Regions from separate parts of the Bacillus sp. H1a genome, predicted to be linked through region 1. Evidence: riboswitches for the same ligand, from Rfam matches in the RefSeq annotation. Region 1 holds a riboswitch; each other region holds the start of a gene.

Region 1 (4,234 bases):
AGAGCGGTAAACCGATGTAAGAAACAAGTACACCGTTCCAATCGATAGATGCTCCCATAAATGCTCCGTAGTTTTGACCTAAAATAACGATCACACAAAGTGTAAATGCAAAGATTGGACCGAACGGGAACCATTTTGCTTTATATGGTAAATCTTTTAAATCTTTTCCTTGGGCAATATATGCTTTTCGGAAACGGTAATGACTAATAGCGATTCCTACCCAAGCAATAAATCCTGACATCCCAGAAGCATTTAATAACCAAATGTATACAACACCGTCACCGTATAAAGAAGCGATGAAAGCGACGCTACCAACTACTGATGTTGCGATTAATGCGTTAACAGGTACACCGCGGCTATCTAATTTACCTAAAAACTTTGGTGCTTTTCCTTGGCGAGCTAAATCCCAAAGCATACGAGTTGATGCGTACATTCCAGAGTTACCAGCAGATAAAACGGCAGTTAAAATAACAGCGTTCATAACAGAAGCAGCAAAGGCAACGCCCGCTTTTTCAAATACAAGTGTAAATGGACTTACTGTAACATCACTTGCTGCAAGGCTATCAGTCGTATAAGGAATTAATAAACCAATAACGAGAATTGCTAAAATGTAGAATAATAGAATACGCCAAAAAATAGAACGAATTGCTTTCGGAATATTACGTTCTGGATCAGACGTTTCACCAGCAGCCACTCCTAATAATTCAGTTCCTTGGAATGAGAATCCAGCGGCCATAAATACACCGATAATTGCCATGATTCCGCCGTTAAATGGTGCATCTGCAACAGTGAAGTTTTTAAATCCAATAAATTCGCCGCCCATAATTCCAAAAATCATCATAAAACCGACAATTAAAAAGATAATAATAGTAACTACTTTAATAAGTGCGAACCAATATTCAGATTCACCAAATCCTTTAACAGATAAATAATTTAAGAGAAAAATAATAGCTAAACAAAGTCCACTCCAAATAAGAGAAGGTGTATTTGGGAACCAAAATTTCATAATTAATGTTACGGCCGCTAGTTCAGCTGCGATCGTAATCGCCCAGTTATACCAATAGTTCCATCCAAGTGCAAAACCAAGTGATGGATCAACAAATTTTGTTGCATAAGTACTAAAAGATCCAGTAACAGGCATGTAAGCTGCGAGTTCTGCTAAGCTTGTCATTAAAAAATAAACCATAATCCCAATTGCAGCGTATGCAACTAGTGCACCGCCAGGACCAGCTGTATGGATAACACTACCGCTGGCAAGAAATAGTCCGGTACCGATTGTACCACCGAGAGAAATCATCGTAAGGTGACGAGATTTTAATCCACGTTTTAATTCACCTTGTCCTTGTGTAGTTTGCGTTTTAGAGGTAGCTTGATTCGTTGCGCTATTCATGTTCAACACTCCTTTTCTTGTAAGATAGGAAGGAGCGGGGGAGAAAAATACAAAAAACCGCCAAAAGAATTAGGCGGAACGTTTCACAAATAACCACCCCATCATACCCTTCCGTTAAGATAGCACCCCACGTCTACACGGTAATTTTGTAAACGTGACAGTTCTGTTCCTTTCGGAGACAGCCCCAGCCCATATTTCCAGAGAAGAAATATAAACTTCGGCAACTTTTCCTTTCAAACGGAGTCGATGACATTCTCTGTGTCTCGGCCGTTATACTCTTAAAAGTTGCAACCTCTACCTCATCGGATTGATGAGGATTTATTTATTGCTATGATTTTTAATATATGGCAATTGTAATGACTTTCTGAAAATATTGCAAGGAATTTTGTAGGGAAAAGTCAAAAATTATCGGTTATTGTATAGGAAACGCTTGCAAAACTCCACCCGAACCTACTATTATGTAACAATAAGCAAAGAAAAAATTGTTATACAAATGTTTCGCAAAAAATAATGAAAAATCCTCTAAAATTAAAAGAAAATTCAGAAAATATAATTCGACATAAACATCAAAAGGGGATTAGTTCTTTATTCTGTTTCAAGAATAAACATATGTGCGCGTTAAAAAGAATGAATATTCTTTATATTCGTGATAAAATTGAAGTATTGTTTAATGGAAAAGGGGACATCGTTATGAAATTAGAAACGGAAAGATTACATATTATCCCGTGTACGGAAGAGTGGGTTCAAATTGCGAATAATCAAGGATACAATAGTGGTCCGCATATTTTAGGGCATGTAGAAAATGTGAAACAAGATGCGGCTTTATTACCATGGGGCGCTTGGTATGTTATTCGAAAAGAAGATGACATCGTTTTAGGTGATATAGGATTTAAAGGGGCACCTAATGAGAATCATACAGTTGAAATTGGTTACGGATTTATTGAGAAATATTGGAATAAAGGGTATGCAACAGAAGCGGTTCGTGAATTAATGACGTGGGCTTTTCAAACAGGAGAGGTGGAAACGGTTATAGCAGAGACACTCCTTGATAACTATAGCTCTATTCGTGTATTAGAGAAATTACATATGAATAAAGTAAATAGTACTGAAACGATGATTAATTGGAAGATTGAAAAATAAAAAATACCGCCCGAAGCAAATCGGGCGGTATTTTGCGCAATTATGGTAGCATTTGTTTTTGATCTGTCGGATAGCCTATCGTCGTTTGTTTCGAATGATTTGAATGATTACGGACAGAAATGAAAATAGAAATAATAACGACTAGACCAACTGCAACATAAGAAAGTGTAATAATAGTTGGATCAACTTTAAATGATGTAAGTAATGTACGTATATTCGTAAAGATAATAAGGCCACCGACGAGTACGCCGAGTAAATGTGGAGGAACGATGCGTACTAACCATGCTGCGATTGGTGCGGCAACAACACCGCCGAGCATTAAGGCAAATACCCAAACCCAGCTAACTTGTTCCCAGCCAAGAGAGATGAAAAAGCCGATTGTTGCAGCGAGTGAAACAGGAAATTCGCTCGTATCTACAGATCCAATAACTTTTCTAGCTTCATTTCCTCTTGCAAGAAGAACAGGTGTCGTAATAGGCCCCCAGCCACCGCCACCAGTTGAATCAACAAATCCTGCAAATAAGCCAAGCGGCACAAGTTGTTTCGCAGACATACGCTTATTTGAAGCAACAATTTGTTTTTGGATGATGAATCGTAATAAAATATAAACCCCTAAAGTAAATAAAAATAAGGAAATGTATGGTTTAATTACATCGCCAGGTAAATTACTTAAAAAACATGCCCCGACAAAAGCACCGATCGCCCCTGGCAATGTAAGTCTAGAAACTGTATATTTATCAACGTTTCCGAATCGTATATGAGATGCACCGGAAGCGGCAGTAGTGACTACTTCAGCTAAATGAACTGATGCAGAAGCAACAGCTGGTGCGATACCAAACATTAATAATAAAGAGGAAGACGTTACCCCATACGCCATTCCAAGCGCTCCATCAATCAATTGAGCGAAAAACCCAATAATAGCAAAGACAATTAATTTCTGCATAAATAATCCCCCTAAAATAATAAATAAAAAAGGCACTTTCCCCGTGTGAGAAAAGTGCCTTTGGTTTTTCCAATCAGCATTATATTAATTTGTTTCATTATAATGCATATTAATCTTATAAATCAACTAGGTTTTAAAGTTTTTTGAATTGAATGAAAGAAAGAGAGAATATACAATAAAAGGATGGAGAGAAAGGGGAGAAAGAATATGTTAGCATTTGATCATCTCGTTCACGCAGTTCATTGTACGCCTGAGGAAGCAGCAAAACAAATGCAGTCATTAGGTTTTCATACAGTACAAGGTGGACAGCATACAAACTGGGGTACTTGGAATAGTTTATGTTATTTTGATTTATCATATATAGAATTTTTAGCAGTTCAGCACGAAGAAAAAGCGAAAGAAGCAGAAAATCCATTAGTGCAGGAAACGGTTGTTAAATTGCAAAATGGAGAAGGAATGCTACAAATCGCAATTCGAACAGATGAAATTGAAGAACTAGCAGTTAAGCTAAGCAAGCATGGTTTACAAACGATAGGACCATTTGAAGGAAAACGAGTGAGAAAAGATGGTCGCCTATTACAATGGAAAATGTTATTTGTAAAGCAGGAAGAGGACGGACCCAAATTACCATTCTTTATACAGTGGAATGAAACGGATGAAGAAAGAAGAAACGATTTACGTAAAACAGGGACGATCGCTGAACATAAAAGCGAAGTACAAGAAATTGAAACGATTCATTATGCGGTGAATAATGTACGAGA
Region 2 (4,234 bases), on a different contig from region 1:
TAAAACATTTTTCGAGGATCAATTAGCGAAACGCCTTGAACTATTCCGCGTATCTGCACCATTATTCGTAACGAAAAAGTCAGGTTTAAACGATCACCTAAACGGTGTAGAACGTCCAATTGAATTTGATATGTTACATTCAGGAGAAGAATTAGAAATTGTTCATTCACTAGCGAAGTGGAAAAGATTCGCATTACATGAATACGGATATGAAGCTGGTGAAGGTTTATATACAAACATGAACGCAATTCGTCGTGATGAAGAACTTGATGCAACGCATTCTATTTACGTTGACCAATGGGATTGGGAAAAAATCGTTCAAAAAGAATGGCGTACTGTAGATTACTTACAAAAAACAGTACAAACAATTTATGGAATATTCAAAGATTTAGAAGATCACTTGTTTGAAAAGTATCCGTTCCTTGGAAAGTATTTACCAGAAGAAATTGTTTTCGTTACTTCTCAAGAACTAGAAGATAAATATCCAGAATTAACACCGAAAGATCGTGAACATGCAATTGCGAAAGAACACGGTGCAGTCTTTATTATTGGAATTGGTGATGCACTTCGTTCAGGTGAAAGACATGATGGACGCGCAGCTGATTATGACGATTGGAAGTTAAACGGTGACATTTTATTCTGGCACCCAGTACTACAAGCTTCATTCGAATTATCATCAATGGGAATTCGCGTTGATAGTAAATCACTTGACGAACAGTTAACGAAAACGGGTGAAGACTTCAAACGAGATTACGATTTCCACAAAGGAATTTTAGAAGACGTACTACCATTAACAATCGGTGGTGGTATCGGCCAATCAAGAATGTGCATGTACTTCTTACGTAAAGCACACATCGGTGAAGTTCAATCTTCTGTATGGCCTGACGATTTACGTGAAGCTTGTAAGAAAGAAAACATTCATCTGTTTTAATCGAAATATGAGGGAGAGTAGCTCAGGAATAGAGTTACTCTCCTTTTTTTATTTTGTAAAAGGGTGGTTTACAGTGAGCTTTACTAATAACTGCATTCATTATTATGAGGGAATTCAAGGGATTTTATTAGAAGGAAAAGATTGAAAGGATATATGTGATAAGAGGTGAGAAGAATCAGTTATATTTCCTAGGAAAGAGTATTACGAGTAATTTAATTGTTTTATAATGATTTTCGGATATCAATAATATGTTAAAAAGCTGTTTGTATAGAATCTTTAAATCTATGCAAACAGCTTTTTATTTATAAATAGGAAGGAAATAGATTAATATGATTTTGTAAGCTTTAAATTAGCTCATTTGCACTAAAGGCTCAATTTTTGCCATAAATGATTGATGCAGTGCCTCAACACCTGTTACTAAATGAAGGCGGTCAATGACAACCGACACTTTAATTTCAGATGTACTTACCATTTTAATATGAATATCTTCTTCTTTTAAAGTAGTGAACATATTCGCAGCAACACCTGGGTTAGATACCATACCAGATCCTACAATTGATACTTTTGCTAAATGATTTTCATATTCTACAGATTCATAGTGAAGTGTTTCATGATTTTGTTCTAACACTTCTAATGTTTCTCTTAAATCATTAGAATGGATCGAGAAGGAGAGGTGAACAGTTCCTTCATTTGTAATGCTTTGAATAATAATATCTACATTAATCTGAGCCTCTGCTAATGTAGAGAAAACTGTTGAAAGCGAACCTTGTTCTAACCCTTTAATTGTTACACGAGTAATATTATCCTCAAATGCAATACCTTTTACGATTGATTGTTGTTCCATGTTACATTCTCCCCTTACAATTGTTCCGTTTTCTTGTTCCATACTTGAGCGAACTTCTAAAACTACATTATGATTTTTAGCAAATTCAACAGCGCGTGGGTGTAATACGCCGGCGCCAAGGTTTGCCAATTCTAGCATTTCATCATAAGAAATTTCATCTAATTTATAAGCATCTTGTACAACGCGTGGATCAGTCGTGTACACGCCTGTCACGTCCGTATAAATATCACATTTTTTCGCTTTTAGTGAAGCGGCTAATGCGACAGCAGTTGTATCGGAACCACCGCGGCCAAGCGTTGTAATTTCATTTTCTTCACTTATTCCTTGGAAACCAGCGACTATAACAATCGTGCCTTCAGTAAGATAGGACTGAATACGCCCAGTGTTAATGTCAGTAATCCGTGCACTACTATGTACAGATTCTGTCGTAATACCAGCTTGCCATCCTGTTAATGAAATTGCGTTATAACCTTTTGTTTGTAGTACCATCGTTAATAATGAAATGGTTACTTGTTCTCCTGTAGATAGAAGCATATCCATTTCACGTTTACTTGGATTTTCAGTAATAGCATTTGCGAGTGCTACAAGTTCATCTGTACTTTTTCCCATTGCTGAAACGACAGAGACAATACTATGTCCTCGTTCGTATTCTTTAATTATTAAATTTGCTACATGTTGAATACGTTCAATACTTCCGACAGAAGTACCACCAAATTTTTGAACAATTGTTTCCATTACGAATTCCTTCTTTCGTCCATTTTTAAGAATAGGTTAGGATATATACAAATCCCAATATCCCTGTAGTTACCAGAAAGAAAAACAAAAAACACCATCTCAAATAAGTGAGGATGGTGCTGTTACAGGAAAAGGGAAACAGAAAACGGAGCTAATAAAAAAACCGCCAAAAAAGGAATATCATAAAAATGATATCTCTTTTTTGTAGATAGCTCTTCATACGTACACGTCTGTACATATGACAGTTCTGTTTCTATTCGAAAACAGCCCCAATCGATAAATGCAGAGAAATTTATCAATTTCGGCAACACTTCCTTTCTTCTAAACTCATAGACATCTCTGTGTCTCCTTTAGAATACTCATAAGCATTGCAACCTCTATCTCACGTTTTAGGCGAGAGTGTTTGATTTATGAAGTTGTAGGTAACATTTGTTTTATAATAATTTAAATTTTTCAGGGAATCAAGTGTTTTATATGTTTTTTTAAAATTCTTTCTTTTTATTGAACTAGTTTGTGAAAAATGTAGCAAAATAAATTCATTGCATGTACATTAAAAATATAGTGCATAGGAGGTGGAAGAATGAAAAGGAAAAAGCCTATTTATGTTGCGACAGAAATGAAAACAACAATGGAGAAATTATGGGAATATACGCAGCAACCAGACATACATACAGAGTGGGATGCTCGTTTTACTGAAATTTCGTATTTAGAGAAAAAAGAAGGAGAACCGCAGAAGTTTTTATATAAAACAAAGATTGGTTTTGGTCTTGAAATAGCTGGAGAAGGGGAATCAATAGGTGAAATAAGAAAAGATATTTTAACGCCGTTATGCAGTTGGATAAGGAGGGAAAAGAAATTGTAGATTATTTTGGTGGACCACATTTACTCGTTTCTACATTGAATTTCCATATTGATGAGGCGGGGGCAATGCATATTTCTTCAAAGAAGCAATGGTTTTTTATGTTAGGAAGAAAAATTCCGTTACCAAAATTTTTATACGGAGAGGCAAAAATTATTGAAAGCTATGATGACGCACTACAATGTTATCGAATTCATGTACAAGTACGAAATTCGTTAATTGGTTCACTATTTTCATATAAGGGAACATTTGTGGAAAGGAAATAAATGAAATGAAGAATATAATATTTGGACTTGCTTGTTATATTATATTTCTAATAGGCGAGTGGTCGAATTTAAATCCTGTTGAAGCAATTATACTATTATCTATTTTGTTATTCATACCGATGTCATTTTGTATTATTGATAAAAAAACAAGAAATGGATCGTATGTATTAATTTATAAATTTGTATCGTTTTTATATCCGATTGCTGCAGTTAGTGCGATGCTAGCTTTCATAACAAATCATTTCATCTTTGCGTTCTTTTGGTTTATGTATACAGGGATTATTGCATTATTTGGAGTAAGTAGATTGTTAGAAAGAGGATGGAAACCTATAGAAGAAACAGCTATTGATAGTGCGTTTATTTATTTGTTTTTAGGAGGTTCTTGGTTCTTTGCTTCTGTAGCGAAACTTCCAATTATGCACTTTAGTTCTGACATAGTATTACTCACAGCTGCACATTTTCATTACTCGGCATTTTTATTGCCGTTATCGGCTGGTTTACTTGGAAGGAAAAGAGAAAAGAGAAGTAAATTATATGACGTTATTATGTTTATCATCGTTGTTTCTCCTATGACAGTTGCGATAGGAATTACGTATTCG
Region 3 (4,234 bases), on a different contig from region 1:
AGTTCGGCTTGCAAGCAAGTGTCTTCACGAAAGACATTAACAAAGCATTTGCAATTGCGAACAAAATCGATACTGGTTCTGTTCAAATTAACGGACGCACAGAGCGCGGTCCTGACCACTTCCCATTCATCGGTGTAAAAGGTTCAGGTATGGGCGCACAAGGTATTCGTAAGAGCCTTGAGTCTATGACTCGTCAAAAAGTAACTGTATTAAACTTAGTTTAATCTTATATTCAGCAGCTGATCTAATATTTAGGTCAGCTGCTTTTTAAATTTCCGAAACACTTGTGTATGATGAAGCGGCTTAAATCCTACAGAGTTGTATAACCTCTCAGCACTTTCATTTCCTTCTATATAACATAGTCTAATATCTTCGTACCCGCCTTCTAACAACTTGTTCATACCAAATTGTAAAGCTTCACGCCCATATCCATTTCCTTGATGACTTGGTGCAACCATTAAATTCTCTATTGTCCCTTCCCCTACCGTAACTGATGCGACCAACTGTTCATTTTTTAAAACCATATACACATTACTTTCATTGCTCAATTTGTATTTCTTTATACTATCTTCCGGAGCAAGATAAGGCTTCATATCATTCATTTCATGCAATTCGTAATAACATTCCTGTACCATTTTTACAAACTGGTTGAAAAATCTATCTTCATACTTAATAAACGTGATATCCGTTTCAGGAAAACTCCCTCCCTTATATATCAATTCCAGCGATCCCCACCATCTTTCAAACCCCATTTTCTTAGCAAAACCAATACAATTTTCTGATTCAATTTTCATATAAGTGCACACAAAATCCGGTTTCATTTCAGAAGTACACTCCTCTATTGCCTTATATAAGGCAGAACCAATACCTTTCAAACGAGAACCAGGTTCCACATACACACTTATTTGAACAATAGACTCTCCATTACTATTTGTATAAAAAGATGAATACGCGAATCCTTCAATCCCATTTTGGTTATATAAAAGAAAATGCGTAGAGTTCAATACGATATCATCTAAAGAGCCTATCTCTTCTTCTATCCCCATATTTTTTATTAAATTTAATATACTGATTCTGTCCTCACTTTCACTATAAACACGTATCATTTAAACAACCTCCATTCCCATTGACAGTAAATTCTCTATTAAAAATTCAATATATATTTATTCAATGAATCCATTTCAAACCCTCCAAGCCCTTAATAACAAACTCTTCTCCATAATCTGATTATTACTATATCCATTGACGTAGAAAAATTCATTTGTTACTCTTAAATACGTTAATTTAATATTTAAATCCTCATTCGTATCTCGGTGAGGTAGAGGTTGCAGTCATTAAGAGTATCATTTCAGGAAATGTAGTGGCATTGATGAATGAATGAGAAAGGAATGATTGCCGAAGTAAGTCGTGTCCACCATGCACGCTTGCTGGGTCTGCATTTAATAAGTGCAGAACTGTCACAAACGTTTCGTTTGTGGAGAGCTATCGAGAGGTATGTCGTGGGTTTCTTATAAGATAGAAAGCATGTAGCGGCAAGTTTACGTGCTTTTTTTGTTTTGTTTGGAACTTCTCTTCCTTACCTGGAAGACATACATATCTCCTCGCTTGACTTGGTTATACTAACTTTGGAGGTATTTTCTATGCAACAAAAAAAATGGGGCTTTTGGGTACTAACAGCTTTCGTTGTCGGTAACATGGTTGGCGCTGGTATTTTCATGGTGCCAAGTACGTTGGCACAAACAGCAAGCCCTCTTGGTGTCACTTTAGCTTGGTTAACAACAGGGTTTGGTGTTTTAATGCTAGCTCTTGTTTTCGGTAATTTAGCAATTCGTCGTCCTGATTTAACGACAGGACCACAAAGTCATGCATATGCTTTATTCTCATCACCAAAAAAGAAAAAAATGGCTGGTTTCAGCATGGTGTGGGGATACTGGGTTGCAAACTGGGCAAGTAACGTTGCCATCATTACGTCTTTTGCGGGATATTTATCACTCTTCTTCCCGATTATGAAAGATACACGACTATTATTTTCAATCGGTTCTTTTAACGTAGAAGTTGGAAAACTTATTACATTTACTATTTGTTCCATCTTACTATGGGGAACTCATATCATTTTAACAAACGGTGTAAGCGGAGCCGGAAAACTAAACTTCTTAGCAACAACAACGAAAGTAACTGGATTCCTTCTATTCATCGTCGTTACTTTATTTGCATTCGAAGCTTCAAAGTTTGGACAATGGTACACACCGATGATTGATAAAGAAGGCGTATCACACGGTCTTCTATCACAAGTAAACTTAGCTGCTCTAACAACGCTTTGGGCATTTATCGGAATTGAATCAGCAGTTCTTTTATCAAACCGTGCTGTTTCTCCAAAAACGGTAAAACGTGCAACGGTTGCAGGATTACTTATTACAGTTGCAATTTACTTAGGAATTACAATTTTAACAATGGGTGTACTTCATGTTGATAAATTACAAGCTTCTGAACGTCCATTAGCAGACGCATTAAACGCAGCGATGGGTCATGGCGGTGGGAAACTTATGGCATTACTTGCTCTTACTTCCCTATTCGGTTCAATATTAGGCTGGATTTTATTAAGCTCAGAAGTACCTTATCAAGCAGCAAAAGAAGGCTTCTTCCCTTCCTTCTTTACAAAAACAAATAAAAAAGGAAGCCCGATCTATTCACTACGATTAACAAACATTATGTCGCAAGTGTTCTTATTCTCAACATTATCAGGAACAATCGCGGAAGCTTATACATTCGTTATTACAGTATCAACTTTAGCCTATCTCATTCCATATCTCGTTTCACCAATCTTCCAGTTAAAACTAGTCGCAACTGGTGAAACATATAAAAATGAAATGCGGGCAAGAATTATGGATGGCATAGTCGCAGTTATCGCACTTTGCTATGCACTATGGGTTATTAAAACCGGCGCATCCGATATAAAAACATTCCTTCTCGGAATTGGTTTATTCATAATCGGCTTTGCCTTCTATCCATTAATGAATCGTGATCAGAAAAAAAATAACGAAAAGAAAAACGAGCAAATTGCATAACGCAATTTGCTCGTTTTTTGCTTAATAAAACATATATAATAGAACGAAGAGGTGAAAAACATGTCAATCGAATCGCTATGGAGCAGTCGCTTCCAACAACATATTCAAAATGCCATTACATACTTTGCACGTATGATTAACGGTTTACTATATAGCTTTATCTTTATTTCATGCGTTGGTGCATATTATTATGCTCAGTTTCTGAAAGCATCTCCTTCTAAAGGAATATCTTTAGTACTCATTACAATCGTACTTACAACGATTATAACGAGATGCCCAATCCGTACGTTTATTCAAAAACCTGATGCTGTCTATTTATTAGCACTAGAAGAGAAATTAACTTCTTATTTCAAAAAATCTCTTCTATATAATTACGTCATTCAGCTTTTCCCACTCGTATTTACGTTCCTTATTATCGTGCCGCTTGCCATGCAATCATTACAATTAACCGTACCTTTTTTATGTACAATCTTTATCGTTTTGATGATTTTAAAAGGCTGGAACATATACATACATTGGATATGGCGTGATAGTCATGCAAAAAACATATGGCTTATCATTCGTATTGCTTGTAACGTCCTAATCATTTACATGCTTTTTTATATTGCAAATATCATTGTGCTAGGCGGCTTACTATTACTTCTTGCTTTCCTACTTCTATATACGAAGAAACAGCCCCCAAAACGAATACCGTGGGAATACATAATCGAGCAAGAAGAGAAAATGGACATACACTTTTATCAATTCGCTAGCATCTTCACCGATGTTCCGCAGTTAAAAAAACAAGTAAACAAAAGAAAATGGCTTACAAATTGGATTGAACCCATATTACATAAAAAACAAGCAACGTTCTTCTATTCACATACACTAGCGTTTTTACGTGGTAATGATTATTTCGGTATATATATTCGCTTGAGCTTTATCGGCTCCTTCATCGTATATTTCGTACCGAATATATATGTCAAAGGCGCTATCACTTACTGCATCATATATATGACTGCTATGCAGCTTCGTTCCCTGTGGAAGTGTTTTTCGGTAAATATTATCGTAGCATTATATCCAATTAGCACCGATGAAAGAATGAATCAATTTCTCCGCTTAATTTTTATGTTAATAAGCATTCAATTAGTTGTATTTTCAGGTGTTGTACTCATTGCTACAAGACAATT
Region 4 (4,234 bases), on a different contig from region 1:
TTTAATGCTCGTTCCTAAATCAGCCATGTTATTTGTTTGGAATAAAACAGGGAATGTAACAAAATCGTTATAGAACCCGTAAAACATTGCATTTCCAAATAAAATAAATGACAGTATAAAACTAATTACAATAATAATTCGATTTCGGTACTTAGATGCAAGTAAAGCTAAACCGAAAAATAAAAGTAATGAAGCTAGTGGATTAATAAAAAGCATAAATTCTTCAAAGAAGTTATCAATTTTAATATCAAATGCTAGCTTGTACACAATATATGTTTTAATCCATAATAAAACGACTGCAACGAGTGCAAATCGTAATTTTGGAAACAGATGTTGTAGCATAATATACTCCTCTCCTGAAAGCATGACAGTTCTTGTGAAGTTAATTGCAGTTATCCTCACTTTATATATACGAACAGTCCTTTATTATTATGATTATTATACTATGAGTATCATTATACGAAAATAAAAGAGGATTGTGGGCTTTTTTTGCAACAATTGAGTAGAAAAAGGGAAGTGGGAGACAATAAAATGAAATTTCTATGTATGATTATTATCATTTGCTAAACATAGAAAGTATTGCGTAATGATGCGGAGGTTATAATGCGAAATTTATTATACGTTATAGTATGCAGTGGTTTTATGTTTTTTGCTTCACCGAATATATCAGTAGCACAATATGATACGCCGCTCATGGAAGATGCGCTTTATTCTGTTTTATTTCCAAAAATAAATAGAGCGATTGAAAAACAGTATGGGGGCTTGAAACCATATGAGTGTCCGAGAATTATTAGCTTAAAAAAAATGTATAGTGGTACATATTTATTTCAAGCAGTTATCGAAGTAACGAAATATGAACGAGTTGGTGGGAAAATTGCTCCGCCATTTGAAAAAGTAACAATTACGTTTAATAATGAGGAAGGCGAATGGGAAGTAACAAAGGTTGTAGTAAAACGTTTACCAAATGACACCAAATTAAACTGTAAAAAAACAATTTGAAAAATTGTTTGACAAATAAAATGTTCCTTTGGTATTGTTAATAGCAACATTAGATGTTTGAAAATTAAATAGACTTACCTCATCTACTCTCAAAGGTAGAGGCCGCGATAGGAAAGAGTAAGCTATGGGAGATTTAGTGGAATCTGTGATCATAGGTTGAAAGGGACTATTGCCGAAATATAAGAATGACCACGTTATTCATATATTGGGACTGCATTGAATAAATGTAGTACTGTCATAAGATTTATTTTATGGAGAGCTATTTGGAGATGTTGATGCGGTTTCTTATTTGAGAAGATAACAACTCGTTTATTTTTTCAATATATATTTTTCCTAATAAGAAACGCGTGTGAACATTGTTCCGCGCGTTTTTTGTCTATCTAAAAGCGTGCTGCAATGAATAGAAGATTGGGGTTATGAGTTTTAGAGGAAATAAGGGAGGAATTCAAATGTATTTACACGGCACAAGCCGAATCAATGGGCAAGGACACTTAGAAATTGGAGGGTGCGATACGACGCAGCTAGCAAAACAATACGGAACACCACTTTATGTATACGATGAAGAGTTTATTAGAGAGAATTGTCGTACGTTTCATCGTGCTTTTAAAGGAAGTGGTTTCTCTTATCAAGTAGCATATGCAAGCAAGGCGTTCTTGTGCATGGAGATGTGCCGAGTGGCTCGTGAAGAGAATATGTCTTTAGATGTTGTTTCTGGAGGGGAATTATATACTGCGCTCCAAGCAGGTTTTCCGGCATCTCGTATTCATTTTCATGGAAATAATAAAACAGAAGAAGAAATTATTATGGCTCTTCAGGCAAATATCGGTTGTTTTGTAGTAGATAATTTCTTAGAATTAGAAATTTTACATGACTTAGCGATTCAACATGGGAAATTTGTGAACATATTAATCCGTGTAACGCCTGGAGTAGAGGCACATACACACGAATATATAACAACAGGGCAAGATGATTCGAAATTTGGATTTGGTGTTTCAAATGGTCAAGCGATGCAGGCAATTGAGCTTGCCTTGCAAAAATCAAATTATAATGTATTAGGAATTCATTCGCACATTGGATCACAAATATTTGAAACGGCTGGTTTTGTTCGAGCAATTGAAGTACTACGTCAATTTTTAGAAGAAGTGAGAGAGCGAACAAACTATGTAGTGAAAGTATTGAATGTGGGCGGAGGTTTCGGTATACGTTATACGGAGTCTGATACACCGTTAACACTTGAAACGTATGTGCACGCTGTAACAAGTACGGTGAGAGAGCAGTTTACATTATGTGAATATCCGCTTCCGGAAATATGGATTGAACCAGGCCGTAGTATCGTAGGTGATGCCGGAACAACAATTTATACAGTCGGAGCAGTGAAAGAGATTCCTGGTATTCGGAAATATGTTTCAGTCGATGGTGGGATGACGGATAATTTAAGACCGGCTCTATATGGAGCTCGTTATGAGGCGATGTTGGCGAATCGAGGGAATGATGAAAATGAGGAACTCGTTTCGATTGCTGGGAAATGCTGTGAAAGTGGAGATATGCTTATTTGGGATATTGATCTCCCGAAAGTTGCCTCTTCTGATTTACTAGCGATTTCTTGTACGGGTGCGTATGGCTACTCGATGGCTAATAATTATAATCGTATTCGTAGACCAGCTGTAGTCTTTGCAAAAGGCGGGACGTCACAAATTGTTGTAGAACGTGAAACATATGAAAATATTATTGGGAACGATCGCATACGTATTAAAGAGCTTGTTTAAATGTGAAAAAGGAATTGCTCAGGGTGGGCAATTCCTTTTTAAAAAAATAAAATAATTAAAATATATCGGAAAACTAGGATTGAAAAAAATCAGAATTGTGATAAAATACAAATACAAAGCTTATCAAGAGAAGTGGAGGGAACTGGCCCTATGAAGCTCGGCAACCTGCTTATAGAAAGCAAGGTGCTAAATCCAGCAAAATGGAATCCATTTTGAAAGATAAGGTAAAATATATTACCGAACAGTCTTTTCGAAATGGGAAAGATTTTTTTTATGAATAAAAAGGGGGCTGTTTGCGTGGGAGTACGGGAACATTTTGATGAAGTATCCGAAAAAATTCAAACGATGCTTGTTGATATGAAATATGGTTCAATTACAATTGTTGTGCAAGATGGAAAAGTGATTCAATTGGAAAAAAGTGAAAAAGTCCGTTTAAAGTAAAAAGCGCTGACTAGAAAAACTAGAGGCGGTTTTAATCTATTTTATTAGGTTAAAACCGTCTTTTTGCTGTTACAGGGGGAAAAAACATGTTGACGTACGAAACGTGGGAAGAAAATAGTGTTTCATTTTCTGAAGAAGATGAAACGAAGGGTGCGTTATCGGTATTAAGCTGGGCTTATAGAGAGTATAAAGATGAAATTGTATATGCATGTAGCTTTGGAGTGGAGGGAATGGTTTTATTGCACCTTATAAACCAAGTAAATCCATCTGCTAAAGTTGTATTTTTAGATACAAATGTTCATTTTCAAGAAACGTACGAATTAATTAAAAAGGTACGTGAGAGATTTCCTTCATTAAATATTATAGAAAAACAGCCTGAGTTTACACTTGAAGAACAGGCGAAGCTTCATGGAGAGAAATTATGGGAAAGTAATCCGAATCTTTGTTGTAATATTAGAAAAATTTTACCGTTAGAAAAATCATTAGCAGTCGAAAAAGCGTGGATATCAGGCTTGAGAAGGGAACAATCAGAAACGCGTAAGCACACACAGTTTATAAATCAAGATCGTCGTTTTCAATCTATTAAAGTTTGTCCGCTCATTCATTGGACTTGGAAAGAAGTTTGGCGATATGTATACAAACATAGTTTGCCATATAATCCGCTACATGATGTTGGCTATCCGAGTATTGGGTGTGAGAAATGTACATTGCCTGTAGGAGATGGTGGCGACTCAAGAGATGGAAGATGGGCTGGGAAAATGAAGACAGAATGCGGACTTCACTTTCAATGAGATAGATTTTGAAATAAAGCTAAGAAGGGATATAAAAAGATGAGTACAACAAATGAATTAGTAAACCGTATTGATGAAACATATGACATATCGAACATTGTAAAAGAAATCGAGCTAGACAAAATTGCACTTAGTGATTTAGAACTTTTGGCGACAGGAGGATATAGCCCTCTTACAGGATTTTTAGGGAAGAGAGATTATGACTCAGTTGTAGAAACGCTTCGTTTAGTAAACGGT

Evidence for each region. Region 1 has a riboswitch for lysine ahead of U860_RS0106460 (amino acid permease). Riboswitches for the same ligand answer to the same signal wherever they lie in the genome.
Region 2: it holds a riboswitch for lysine, as region 1 does, so the genes downstream of both, U860_RS0113600 (aspartate kinase) here and U860_RS0106460 (amino acid permease) in region 1, are expected to answer to the same signal.
Region 3: it holds a riboswitch for lysine, as region 1 does, so the genes downstream of both, U860_RS0122595 (amino acid permease) here and U860_RS0106460 (amino acid permease) in region 1, are expected to answer to the same signal.
Region 4: it holds a riboswitch for lysine, as region 1 does, so the genes downstream of both, lysA (diaminopimelate decarboxylase) here and U860_RS0106460 (amino acid permease) in region 1, are expected to answer to the same signal.

Annotation. Positions count from the first base shown of each region.
Region 1 covers NZ_AYMH01000015.1:50,117-54,350, forward strand. Annotated here, with positions in the region: gene U860_RS0106460 (amino acid permease) at 1-1,390, opposite strand, end outside; lysine riboswitch at 1,503-1,695, opposite strand; gene U860_RS0106465 (GNAT family N-acetyltransferase) at 2,081-2,530, shown strand; gene U860_RS0106470 (sulfite exporter TauE/SafE family protein) at 2,571-3,473, opposite strand; gene U860_RS0106475 (VOC family protein) at 3,681-4,234, shown strand, end outside.
Region 2 covers NZ_AYMH01000028.1:32,039-36,272, reverse strand. Annotated here, with positions in the region: gene asnA (aspartate--ammonia ligase) at 1-931, shown strand, start outside; gene U860_RS0113600 (aspartate kinase) at 1,281-2,510, opposite strand; lysine riboswitch at 2,712-2,898, opposite strand; partial or broken gene U860_RS0113595 (hypothetical protein) at 3,091-3,324, shown strand; partial or broken gene U860_RS0113590 (DUF4166 domain-containing protein) at 3,312-3,635, shown strand; gene U860_RS0113585 (YndJ family protein) at 3,641-4,234, shown strand, end outside.
Region 3 covers NZ_AYMH01000047.1:103,679-107,912, reverse strand. Annotated here, with positions in the region: gene gapN (NADP-dependent glyceraldehyde-3-phosphate dehydrogenase) at 1-224, shown strand, start outside; gene U860_RS0122600 (GNAT family N-acetyltransferase) at 252-1,106, opposite strand; lysine riboswitch at 1,312-1,493, shown strand; gene U860_RS0122595 (amino acid permease) at 1,641-3,065, shown strand; gene U860_RS0122590 (ABC transporter permease) at 3,126-4,234, shown strand, end outside.
Region 4 covers NZ_AYMH01000003.1:180,866-185,099, reverse strand. Annotated here, with positions in the region: gene U860_RS0102640 (LTA synthase family protein) at 1-342, opposite strand, end outside; gene U860_RS0102635 (DUF3888 domain-containing protein) at 604-999, shown strand; lysine riboswitch at 1,088-1,269, shown strand; gene lysA (diaminopimelate decarboxylase) at 1,449-2,765, shown strand; SAM riboswitch class I at 2,883-2,991, shown strand; gene U860_RS31090 (YezD family protein) at 3,063-3,206, shown strand; gene U860_RS0102620 (phosphoadenylyl-sulfate reductase) at 3,293-3,997, shown strand; gene sat (sulfate adenylyltransferase) at 4,037-4,234, shown strand, end outside.